Regions from separate parts of the Bradyrhizobium sp. B097 genome, predicted to be linked through region 3. Evidence: riboswitches for the same ligand, from Rfam matches in the RefSeq annotation. Region 3 holds a riboswitch; each other region holds the start of a gene.
What was found. A riboswitch is a leader RNA that binds a small molecule or an ion and turns the genes downstream of it on or off. The one in region 3 is predicted to bind cobalamin.
Positions count from the first base shown of each region.

Region 1: another riboswitch for cobalamin. It lies ahead of AAFG07_RS04495 (TonB-dependent receptor); the one in region 3 lies ahead of AAFG07_RS27130 (DUF1636 domain-containing protein).
Region 2: another riboswitch for cobalamin. It lies ahead of metE (5-methyltetrahydropteroyltriglutamate--homocysteine S-methyltransferase); the one in region 3 lies ahead of AAFG07_RS27130 (DUF1636 domain-containing protein).

Region 1 is NZ_CP152412.1:972,856-976,923, reverse strand. Features, by position in the region: gene AAFG07_RS04495 (TonB-dependent receptor) at 1-1,296, opposite strand, end outside; cobalamin riboswitch at 1,402-1,597, opposite strand; gene AAFG07_RS04490 (GTP-binding protein) at 2,027-2,950, opposite strand; gene AAFG07_RS04485 (amidohydrolase family protein) at 2,952-4,068, opposite strand, start outside.
Region 2 is NZ_CP152412.1:6,825,909-6,829,976, forward strand. Features, by position in the region: gene metE (5-methyltetrahydropteroyltriglutamate--homocysteine S-methyltransferase) at 1-1,916, opposite strand, end outside; cobalamin riboswitch at 2,017-2,220, opposite strand; gene AAFG07_RS31470 (nodulate formation efficiency C protein) at 3,664-4,068, shown strand, end outside.
Region 3 is NZ_CP152412.1:5,793,955-5,798,022, reverse strand. Features, by position in the region: gene AAFG07_RS27140 (cobyric acid synthase) at 1-1,136, opposite strand, end outside; gene cobO (cob(I)yrinic acid a,c-diamide adenosyltransferase) at 1,148-1,801, opposite strand; cobalamin riboswitch at 1,838-2,054, shown strand; gene AAFG07_RS27130 (DUF1636 domain-containing protein) at 2,147-2,521, shown strand; gene cobW (cobalamin biosynthesis protein CobW) at 2,518-3,552, shown strand; gene cobN (cobaltochelatase subunit CobN) at 3,552-4,068, shown strand, end outside.

The DNA.
Region 1 (4,068 bases), 4.4 Mb from region 3:
GGTGTGGGTGAAGTCGATTCGGTTGACGTCGAACCCGGCGACAAACTGGTTCGCGAGGCCGAAGACGTGACCGCTGAAGGTCGTATCCATCCGGTTGCCGAGCTGCTTCTGGTCGTGGAAGATCTCGATGTAGCTGGAGCGGTCGATCAGCTGGGTCTTCGGGTTCCAGGTGTAGTTTTCGATATCGCGCCAGTGCCGCTCGCTGGTCAGGTAATACAGCGTGTTGTTGATCTTGATGCCGTCGGCGACGTCCCACTCGGTCTTGAACTGGGTCCAGCTGTCCTGATAGCGGATCGCGCTGTCCAATGCGTTGTAGTTCTTGAAGCGCAGCGCGTCCTGGATCGAGCCGTTGATCAGCGGCGTGCCGAAATAGCGCGACGGGCTGCGGTCGCCGTAATCCTCGGACAGCGTGAAGGCGAGATTGTCCGATGCCTGCACCCGCACGGCGGCGGAGACCACCGCATTCGAGGTCCTGTCGCGATCGACCCAGCCGTCCGACATGTTGCCGGTGGCGTTGATGCGGTAGGACACATTGGGATTGATCGGACCGGTGCTGTCGACCGAGAGCCGTCGCGCCATGTTGCTGTCGAGCGAGACCTCGGCCTCGTTGTAGGGCGTGCCCTGCGGCTTTTTCGGAACGACGTTGATGACGCCGCCGATCGCGCCTTCGCCATACAGCACCGAGGCCGGGCCGCGCAGCACTTCAACGCGCTGGGTCGACCAGGTGTCGTAGGGGAACGTCAGGGTGCCGGAGCCGATATAGAAGCGCGTGCCGTCATACAGCGTCATCACCGAGTTGCTGCCGGCAAAGCCGCGGGTGCTGAACGACAGTCCGCCATTGCCAGGCGCCGGCGTTGCGGTGAATCCGGCCGCGTTCTGGGTGACGGCATCAAGCACATTATGCTGGCCGCGTTCGGCGATGGTCTGCGCCGTGATGATCTCGACGCTGGCCGGCGTCTGCAGCGGCGTCAGATTGAGGCGACTGCCGGTGCCTCCCTGTGTGGTGGCATTGAGCGTCGGCGATGCCGTTCCCGATGCGCCCGACGCCGCGGCGCGCGGCGCGCCAGCGGTTGCCGCGGCCGTCGCAGGTCTGGCGCGCGGCCGCGACGACGTCGCCGAGTTGCGGCTTCGCGCCGCAGGCTTGGGCTTTGCTGATGTCGAGGGCGCGACCTCGATCGGATCGAGCGTTGTGGGTGGGGATGTTTGTGCCGAACCTTCAGCCGGCAACAGCAGCGATGACAGGGAGCAAACGAGACCGAGGCGCCAACGGCGCGCGGCGGGAGAGGACGGAGACATGAAAGGACTCGCGGTAACGTGGCACGTCACCGCGAACGCGGACTGGCGCATTGCCCCAGAGGCAGTGCTCCCATCCCACCAGGACGCCCCCGCCCGATGTGCTCGCGTGTGACCACGACTGACGGCAGGTCTCCTGGCTCACGGGTCATCGCCTGTCGACGCCTTCCCGGACCGATGGCCCAGTGGCAAATTGACGAAAGGCTCGCCGTTTACAGTTGCGGGGACAGCTGCGGCATTGGGGTTACCCTCGCACCGCATTCCCTTTTGATCCCCGAAGGGAACCGTCGGCAAAAACGATAGGTGGTGCGGGATGGACTGTCAATTCGATGCGATTGTCGCACACATGCTTTGCGGGATGATGCTGCGGCGATGACACGGGGACAGCGAGGGCCGACGCGGGTACTTCTTATCCCCGTCATCCCTGCGCAAAGGCTTCGCCTTTGTCGCTGGAGGTGCGAGCGGAGCGAGCCTCGAAGGATGCATCGGCCACCAGCCGGGCCGTCGACCCTTCGAGACGCGCTTCGCGCTCCTCAGGGTGACGGTGTGAGAATTGTAGCGAGCGGCCTCCCCACGCAGTCGTCCTGGCGAAAGCCAGGACCCATAACCACCGAATTCGATTGGGAGTGCGATAGCGGCCTCAGCGTCGCACAACAACAAGCGGTTGGGGTAATGGGTCCTGGCTTTCGCCAGGACGACGCTAAATGCATTCACATTCTCTCTGGATGACGGATCACTCGACGCATCCCTGCATCACCTCATCGATCTCGGCTCGCGACAGCGCGCCCATCTCGGCGATGAACACGATTCGCGTGCGTGGCACGCCGGGTGTCGGCACGCCGCCGGCGGCCAATGTCGCGCGGCCGCCGGCGAGTTGAAACACCGTCAGCCGGCCGGGCTGCTCCACCGTCTCGAACAATCCCTTCGCCCGCGCCAGCTTCGGCGCCAGTCTGCCGATCGCCTGCTGCAAGCGCGGCAGCGCTACCTTCCGCTCCGACGTCCAGCTCAGGGTCTCGAACCGATCGGATACCGGTCGTCGCGGCGCGGTCTCGCGCGGCGCCGGCAACTGATCGAGGTCCGCGGGAAACAGCAGCGCGGCCGGCACCTCGCCATGCAGCGCATCGACCACCACGGCCGCCGGACGCACTGCCCGCACCGCATCGCGGATCGCGGCGCACGCGGCTGCATCGGCCAGATCGACCTTGCTCAGCGCCACCACATCTGCCGCCCGCAGCTGCGAGCGCAGCAGCGCATCGTTCAGCATCGCCGCAGGCTGCGTCGCGTCGACCACGCACAGAACGGTCTCCAGCGGCGCCTCCTTCCAGATCACCGGATCCATCAGGTTGCGCACGATGTCGGCGGGATCGGCGATCCCGCTGGTCTCGATCACGATGAATTCGGGACGCGGATCACGCCGCAGCAGGCCAGCGAGCGTGCGCAGCAGATCGCCCTCCAGCGTGCAACAGATGCAGCCATTGCTCAGGCTGACCACGCCATCGCTGGCGCCGGCGATCAGCTCCGCGTCGATATTGATCGCGCCGAAATCATTGACCACGGCGGCGATGCGCCGGCCTTGCGCATGCGCCAGCAGATGGTTCACGACCGTGGTCTTGCCCGCCCCGAGAAAACCCGCGACCAGCAGGATCGGGACCGCCACCTCAGCCCCCAGTGACCGGCCGGCGCACCGGCCGGCCCGGCCGTGCCGCGACGTCGAGCACGCCATCATTGATCAGCGGCTGGCCGCTGACCACGAGATGCCGCACGCCTTCCGCCGGGCGGTTCATCGCGGAGAAGGTCGCGCGATCGCTGAGCGTCTCGAAGTCGAACACCACGACATCGGCGTCGGCGTCGACCTGCAACCTGCCCTTGGCGCGCATCGCCGGCGTGCTCGCGGACAGGATTTCCGCCGGGATCAGCGCGCATTTGCGGATGCCCTCGAGCAGCGACACCTTCCTGCGCTCGCGCACCCATTCGCGGATGAAGCGAGTGAAGCAGCCGGCCGAACGCGGATGCGAGGTGGCATCATCAGGCAGCGGCCAGGCGTCGCCGGTGTAGGGGCGGCCGTCCGACAGCGTCCACGGCATCGCGTCGGACGCGATCGCACCGCCCGGATACAGCACCGCCATGTCGAGCAGATCGCGATGATGCGCGTTGTTCTCGATATCGAGCACATGCCACAGCACCAGCGTCGAGGGCTCTGCGGCCTGCGCCGCCAGCAGCTCCTCGCGGCTGCCGAAGCGATGACCGTCGGTCACGCGCTGCACCGAATCGTAGCCGAGGCCGTTGCGCTCCTCGAATTTGGGATCGCTGAAGAAGGTCGCCGCCAGCACGGTCGAGCCGGTGCCGTAGGGATAGGCCTCGACCGTGATCGGCAGGCCCTGCGCCTGCGCTTTCGCAATCAGCGCAACGCAGCGTTCGATGTCCGTCTTGCTCGACGAGTTGAAATGGCAGATGTGCATGTGCGCGCCGGTGGCGCCGGCATAGCCGATCAGGCGGATATAGGCCTCGGCCGCGCTCTCTGGATCGATGCGGGACATGTAGGCGACGTGGGTGAAGGTCGGCACCGCATGATCGGCGGCGAGCTGGCACACCGCAGTCAGTTCCTGCACGCCGGCGCCCGGCGCATAGGCGTTGAGAATGCCGATGCCGATGCCGCCCTCATTCAGTCCGTTGGCAAGGCGCGCGAGAATGCCGCCGACCTCGCCCTCGGTCGCCACGTTCTCGATCCAGCGGCGATCGCGCATCGCGGCGCCGAATGATTCCAGCGAGCTTTCC
Region 2 (4,068 bases), 1.0 Mb from region 3:
TAAGCCGTCCACTCCGATCGACGCGATGGCAATCCTTCGCGCAGGGCAGCTTCGTCGATCTGGATCATGGTCGCACCAGCATTCTCGAGATCGCCGACTTCGTCTCGGATCGCGAGCGCAATTTGACGACAGACCTCGCTTCGGGGAATATCATCGCGAACAAACGACCAGTTCAAGATCGTTACCGGTCCGGTCAACATCGCCTTCATCGGTTTCTTGGTTAGCGATTGCGCGTAGCGCCACCAGTCTACGGTAATCGGCTGCGGCCGTGAGACATCGCCAAACAGGATCGGCGGCCGGACACAGCGCGAGCCGTACGATTGCACCCAACCGTTCTTGGTAAATGCGAAGCCGGCGAGTTGCTCGCCGAAGTACTGCACCATGTCATTGCGCTCGAACTCGCCATGCACGAGCACGTCCAGACCGATGTCCTCCTGCCAGCGTACGGCGCGCGCCGTCTCTTCCTTGAGAAACTTGTCGTATTGCTCGTCGCTCATCAAGCCTCGCGCATGCGCCGCTCGGGCATTGCGGACGGCAGTGGTCTGGGGAAACGATCCGATCGTCGTGGTAGGAAAAGCCGGTAGTCCAAAGCGCTTGCGCTGGATCTCGGCACGACTGGCAAATGGGCTGGCGCGCCTGCGCATGGTCTGGTTGATCGCTCTGAGCCGGACAGCGACATTGGCATCGCGGATCTTCGGCGAAGTCCGGCGGATGGACGCGGCACGCTCGGATTCCGCAAGAGCTTTCGCAACATTCTGGTCGCCTGCGAGTGCTCGCGCCAAGGTCGCGAGCTCGCGCATCTTCTGAACCGAGAAAGCAAGCCAGCTCTTAACGTCGGAAGCGAGCTCCGTCTCGAGTTCAACATCGACCGGCACATGAAGCAGCGAGCAGGATGGAGCGATCTGGACGCGATCCTTGCCAAGCTTCGCAATTGCAGGATCCAGCCGCTGGCGGAGCGCCGACAAGTTCGACCGCCACACATTGCGGCCGTCTATGACGCCAAGCGACATGACGAGATCTCTCCGGCCGCCAGCAATGATCTCGTCCAACAACTGTGGCGCGCGAACCAGATCGACGTGCAGCCCGGCAACAGGCAGGCGCAAGGCGGTGTCCAGATTGTCGCAGAGGTTGCCGAAATAGCTGGCTACCATGATCTTGATGGCCGGCCCCTCCTTTGCGAGCCGGTCATAGGCATGGAGCAAGGATTGTCGCGAGCTCTCATCCAGATCGAGGACGAGGCAGGGTTCGTCGAACTGAACCCAGTTTGCCCCGCGTTTAGCCAATTCCTGCAGAACCTCGATATAGACCGGTATCAGGTCATCCAGCAGTGACAGTGGCTGGAAGGCAGGATCCGCGCTCTTGCCGAGCTTTAAGAATGTGACCGGCCCGATCAGGACTGGGCGGGTCTGAAAGCCAAGTGCCTTGGCTTCCTCATACTCCTCGATAGGCTTGCGACAGGACAGCCTGAAAGTCTGTCCACGGTTAAATTCCGGGACCATGTAGTGGTAGTTGGTGTCGAACCACTTGGTCATCTCCTGCGCGGGCGCGCCATAGGCGCGCGGTCCGTGACCGCAACTCGCATCCTGCCCGTCGCGTTGTGAACCGCGTGCCATGGCGAAGTACGTCATGAGCGAAACGGATTCGGTTTTCGGCGCGTAGATTTCCGGGATGGCTCCAACCATGACACTGGTGTCGAGCACCTGGTCGTACAGCGAGAAATCGTTCGACGGAATGACAGTGACACCGAGGGATGTCTGGCGAGCCCAGTTCGCAGCACGCAGGCCGGCTGCGTCCTCGAGCAACTGCTGTTCGCTGATTCTTCCGGCCCAGTAGCTTTCGAGCGCGAGTTTGAGCTCGCGCCTTGGACCGATGCGTGGCGTTCCGAGCGTGGCAACCGGAAGCGAGAAAAGAGACATAGCGTTAACCCCATATTGGGGACAAAGGCCATGGCGGACGCAGGCAGCGAAGTCGCGCGAGCGACGGCTGCTTGGCGCACCACCGGGACACCCCGCCCGTGGACGAACATATTGCCGGGGCAGGTCTCCTGGCTCGCGGGTCATCGCCGCTGTCCGGCCTTCCCGAAGCCGCGCAGGCTTCAGTGACTCTGTTGGACAGCGGCTCTCCGCTCACAGTTGCGGGGGCAGCGCCGGCATTGGCACCGGCTTCCCTCTTAGCTCCGGATCAAGTGGGACCCGGAGAACCTCGACGACTGGGATTATCGGCAAGAGAACTCGTCCGTCAACCTCTTAAATTAATGCCATGGCCTCTCTTATGCGAATGATGGTCCACCTCCATTATTGATCTCGATGTAGAAGCCGCTCTGCAATCATGGAAGTCACAATGACCATGTCACGGATGGTGCGTTGCCGTGAAGCCGCGCGTCATATCTGTGCAAGAGACAAAGGCGGCCTGCGCGATGAGGGCCATTGCGTCGAGCAGACGGTCTTCATGTGAGTTAGCTACGGTTGATCAAGAGCGCTACCCTGCGTCCGCCTTCTCCACCAACGATCAAGGATCGGTGTTGGCAAGTGCAAGACATATGCGGAACTCCAACAGCATACTCAGCGAGCGTATTGTCTTACGATGCCAGCCAATTCTGGTAGGCGTCACGCAGGTCTTTTTCGGCGATACTGCCTAAGCAAGCATATCGAACCGCCTCAACGAGAGCAGAGAGGCCCGCAATGAAAATGGCTGTTTGGAGTGCCCTCGGCGTCTTTTCTGTTGGCGTCTTTGCGGTTGGCCTGTTCGGGTGGATGGTAAGGCCGTTTATGAGTCAACCCGTTAGACAGATACTCTCGAAACTATTGAGCAACTCAAGCCGAAGCTAACACGGCTCGACGCCCCTACCCGCCTTACGAATATCGACACGGCGTGGAAGCGCACTCCTCCAATCATGAATAGCGACGACCCGTCGATGAACGACGGGCCGATAACGTGCCATCGCGCCTGCGCCGCGCGAACGCCACCGTCTCATTCGCCTGCTCGAGGGGTGCGCTTCCTCGGCGTCTATTCCAAATGCTCGGCACTGGAAATCGACTTCGCGTCGTTGAGCGACCTCGCGTCGTTTTGGACAGTAGAGCACCAAGCACAACTGGCCCCTCCTCGAAACTCCAGAAGCGTCGCATGGTCGCGAAGGAGCGCCAAGCCGCCGCAGTGGGCGCCTTGGCTGCAGGTGCTCAAAGGCATGGCAGCGATCGAACGCCGACGTTGCGGCGACGACACCGATCCAAACGGTTCAATGGCCGCAAACCGTCTCCCAGCTGCCGCCAGGAACCTGGCGGGAAAGCGTTCGCCTGCGCGGTCGAAGATCCAGTGCGTGACAGAGATAAATCGGGGAAGTCGCGGCGGATAGGCTGAATGGAAACATCAATACGCGCGCAAGTCGGAAGGCCAACAAAGACGACACAAATATCGTGCGAACTGCCACCTATTACCTGGCACGAAGAATGCAGGCCCTCGGCCTGCCCAGGCTTCTCCTCCTGGGCAGGTCCAGCATCGCAAATTGAGGCTTTGGCTGGCCATCGAAGTTAGCGGCGCGTGGCATGGAGGGGACAGCGCCTGTTCGCGCGGGACACCGGCGGGCGTCCGCGTCACGTCGCCGCTAACTTCTTGCGATCGCGCATAGCACGTTGAAGGTTGGTCCGCTTTGGAATTGACGTGTGGATGAAAACCAGATGGCCGGCGGTTATGAAGAAAATGGCTGGAAGACGTGTGCTTTGGTTCTGTCTCGGTCGATCACTGATCTTCCTGGCCGGGCTGGCTGCGACGAGCAACAATGTTATCGCCAACGACAACGGCCCTGTTGAACGAGTCAAGTCAATGTGGCGAGCACAGGACGGTGACACTATAGAACACATTATCTCCAAGGTCTCGAAAGTGGCGCAGTTCGTCCCTCAAACGTGGGGAGTCGCTGAAGGAATTGACCGAACTGATTACGTTTATCTTTCATGGACCAGGCACCGGAACCATAAATCAGACGAACAGTACGTTATTGCTTGGAAGATCGCCGCCGATGGGGCGATTAAACTTGCGTCGACGTATGCAAAGCCGATTGAATTGGGCTGGCGC
Region 3 (4,068 bases):
TGCATCGCGCTGACGCGGGTCAGCGTCTTCTGTTCGGTCATGGTTGTGGTGACATCGAGTAGCCCGAGGCCGCGCGTTTCGCCGGCGAGCCCCTCGATCCCCTCAGGATCGGCGACGCTTTGCCCAAGCATCTGGTATCCGCCGCACAGCCCGAGGATGTGGCCGCCGCGGCGATGATGCGCCAGCAGGTCGATGTCCCAGCCTTGCGCGCGCAGGAAGGCGAGATCGCCGCGGGTGGATTTCGAGCCGGGCAGGATGACGAGCTTCGCGTCGCCCGGAATGGCTTCGCCCGGCCGCACCATCACGAGATCGACGCCGGGTTCGAGCTTCAGCGGATCGAGATCGTCGAAATTGGCGATCCGCGACAGCGCCAGAAACGCGATCTTGCACTGGCCGGGCTTGCGCGCGTCGCCAAGCCCGAGCGCGTCTTCGGCAGGTAGCTCACCGGCGCGAGCGAACCAGGGCAGCACACCGAAGCCGCGCCACCCGGTTCGGGCTTCGATCAGGCGGTAGCCGTCGTCGAACAACGTCGGATCGCCGCGGAATTTGTTGATGACAAAGCCCTGGATCATCGCGGCATCATCGGGGTCGATCACCGCCTGGATGCCGACGAGCTGCGCGATCACGCCGCCGCGGTCGATGTCGCCGACCAAGACCACGGGCACGTCGGCCCTGCGCGCAAAGCCCATATTGGCGATGTCGGACTTGCGCAGATTGACCTCGGCGGGGCTGCCGGCGCCTTCGACCAGCACCAGGTCGCCGCGCTGCTTCAGGCGCCCAAAGCTCGCCATCACCGCGCCCATCAGCGACGGCTTCATGGCGGCATATTCGCGCGCGCGGGCGGTCGCGATCCGCTTGCCGTGCACGATGATCTGGGCACCAACATCGGTTTCCGGCTTCAGCAGCACCGGGTTCATGTCGGTGTGCGGCTCGACGCCGGCGGCGAGCGCCTGCAAGGCCTGCGCGCGGCCGATCTCGCCGCCGTCGACGGTCACGGCGGCATTGTTCGACATGTTCTGGGGCTTGAACGGCAGCACGCGCAGGCCGCGTCGTCGCGCGGCACGCGCGAGGCCGGCGACGATGAGCGACTTGCCCACGTCCGAGCCGGCCCCCTGGATCATCAACGCGCGCGCCATGGTGCTGACCGTCAGAACTCGACGCCCGGCTGCGCCTTGATGCCGGAGCGGAAGGGGTGCTTCACCAGCGTCATCTCGGTGACGAGATCGGCGATCTCGATCAATTCGTCCTTGGCATTGCGCCCGGTGAGCACGACATGCGTCATCGGCGGCTTCGAATTGGTCAGGAAGTCGACGACATCGGCGATCGCCAGATAATCGTAGCGCAGCGCGATGTTGATCTCGTCGAGCACGACCATCCGCAAGCTCGGATCCGCGATCAGCTGCTTGGCCTTTTCCCAACCGGCTTGCGCTGCCGCGACGTCGCGGGCGCGATCCTGCGTCTCCCAGGTAAAACCTTCGCCCATCGCGTGGAATTGACAGAGATCGCCGAAATGCCCGGTCAGCAGGCGGCGCTCGCCGGTATCCCAGGCGCCTTTGATGAATTGCACCACGGCGCAGGGAAAGCCATGCGCCACGCAGCGCACGATCATGCCGAAGGCGGAGGAGGATTTTCCTTTGCCGGCGCCGGTATGAACGATGATCAGGCCCTTTTCACCGCTTTTGGTCGCCATGATCTTGTCGCGGGCGACCTTCTTTTTCGCCATTTTGGCGGCATGCCGCGCATCCAGCGAAGGGTCGGTGCCGACGGCGCGATCTTCAGCGTCGTTTCCATCAGAAATCATCACGTTCCTTCGGCTTGACAAGTGCGAGGCCAGGACGAATGGTGACCCCGCGTTGGTTCCTGTCCTACGACAGGCGAAGAGGGAATGCGATAGGGCTCAGACCGCAAGGTTTGCCCGAAGCGCAGCCGCCCCCGCGACCGTGACCGGAGAGATGCCCAAGCCACTGATTTCCTGATGGAGTCGGGAAGGTGGGCATCAAGGGAGAAATCCTACTCCGCAAGCCGGGAGACCTGCCGACGCAGTGTGTTTGAGACCGGCGGACGGGGTGTTCCGCGACGGGGAACGAACCTGTTCACGTCAGGTTCGTGTGCCTCATCGCTTCCCGCAGTCAATCCAGGAAGGGCGATGAGCGTTACACTTCATGTCTGTATCACCTGTCGCGCCGGCCAGACGCTGGCCGAAGGTGAGGTCGCGCCCGGTGCGCGCCTGCATGCCGCGCTTGTTGAGGTCGGCGTGCCCGATGACGTCAATCTGGTTCCGGTCGAATGCCTGTCGGCTTGCAGCCAGGGCTGCTCGGTTGCGCTCAGCGCGCCGGGGCGGTGGTCCTATGTCTACGGCCGCCTGTCCGCTGATCATGCCAAGGATGTGATCGCCGGCGCCTCTGCCTATGCGGCGGCGCCTGACGGCATCGTGCCGTGGCGCAGCCGTCCCGAAATCTTTCGCAAGCAATCGCTTGCCCGCATTCCACCCCTCGCCGTCGTGCCGGAGGCCGCAGAATGACCACGCTCGCCAAGGTTCCGGTCACCGTCGTGACCGGCTTTCTCGGGTCCGGCAAGACGACGCTGATCCAGCATCTGATCCGCAATGCCAACGGCAAGAAGCTCGCCGTGCTGGTGAACGAGTTCGGCAGCGAAGGCGTCGACGGCGAGATCCTGAAGTCGTGTGCCGACGCCAATTGCCCGACCGAGAACATCGTCGAGCTCGCCAACGGCTGCATCTGCTGCACCGTCGCCGACGACTTCATCCCGGCGATGGAGCAATTGCTCGCACGCCCTGTGCGGCCCGATCACATCGTGATCGAGACATCCGGCCTTGCCTTGCCGAAGCCGCTGCTGAAAGCGTTCGACTGGCCGGAGATCCGTTCGCGGATCACGGTCGACGGCGTGATCGCGCTGGCCGATGCCGAGGCCGTTGCCGCCGGCCGCTTTGCGCCTGACCCGGCCGCGGTTGATGCGCAGCGCGCCGCAGACGACAACCTCGACCACGAGACGCCGCTGTCCGAAGTGTTCGAGGACCAGATCGCCTGTGCCGACATCGTATTGCTGACCAAGGCCGATCTCGCCGGAGCCGAGGGGATCAAAGCGGCTAAGGCGGTAATTGCGGCCGAGATGCCGCGCGAGGTGCCGATGTTGCCCATCGTCGACGGTGCGATCGATGCCCGCGTGATCCTGGGCCTCGAAGCTGCGGCAGAGGACGACCTCGCGTCGCGGCCGTCCCATCATGACGGTGAGGACGAACACGAGCACAACGACTTCAATTCCGTGGTGATCGATCTTCCGGAGATCGCGGATGTCGATGCGCTGATCGCGTCGATCAAGGGGCTGGCACGCGAGCAGAACGTGCTGCGCGCCAAGGGCTACATCGCGGTCGAAGGCAAGCCGATGCGGTTGCTGGTGCAATCGGTCGGCGAGCGGGTGCGGCATCAGTTCGACATGCCCTGGGGCGCGCGGGCGCGGCAGTCAAAGCTCGTCGTGATCGGCGAACACGGCGACATCGACGAAGCCGCGATCAGGGCGCGACTAGGTGTCTGATGCACGTCATCTTCCGCGAGAGCCGCGGCCTTGAGGAGACCGCGACACCAAGGGACCTCGGCCAGGATCCGGCCGATCTCGTGGTGTTGTCGTTTTCCGACAGCGATCTCGCTGCCTTCGCGGCCGGCTGGCGGCGGGGCCGCGCCGCGCTGCCGTCGCTGCGGCTCGCCAATCTCGCGGCGCTGCGCCATCCGCTTTCGGTCGATACCTATATCGAGCGGACACTGTCGCATGCGCGCGGCATCCTGGTTCGGCTGATCGGCGGCGAACCCTATTGGTCTTACGGGCTGGCCGCGGTGCATCGTCTGGCGAAGGAGCGCGGCATCGCCCTGGTGGTGCTGCCGGCGGATGGCCGCGACGATTTGCGGCTGGATGAATTCTCGACCTTGCCGGTCTCGACGCTGCGCCGCCTGAAGGTGCTGTGCGACAAGGGCGGCCCCGTTGCCGCACAGGCCGTGATCGCGCAACTGGCGCTGGCGTCCGGCCTTTATGCCGGGCCGGTTGTCGGTGAGATCG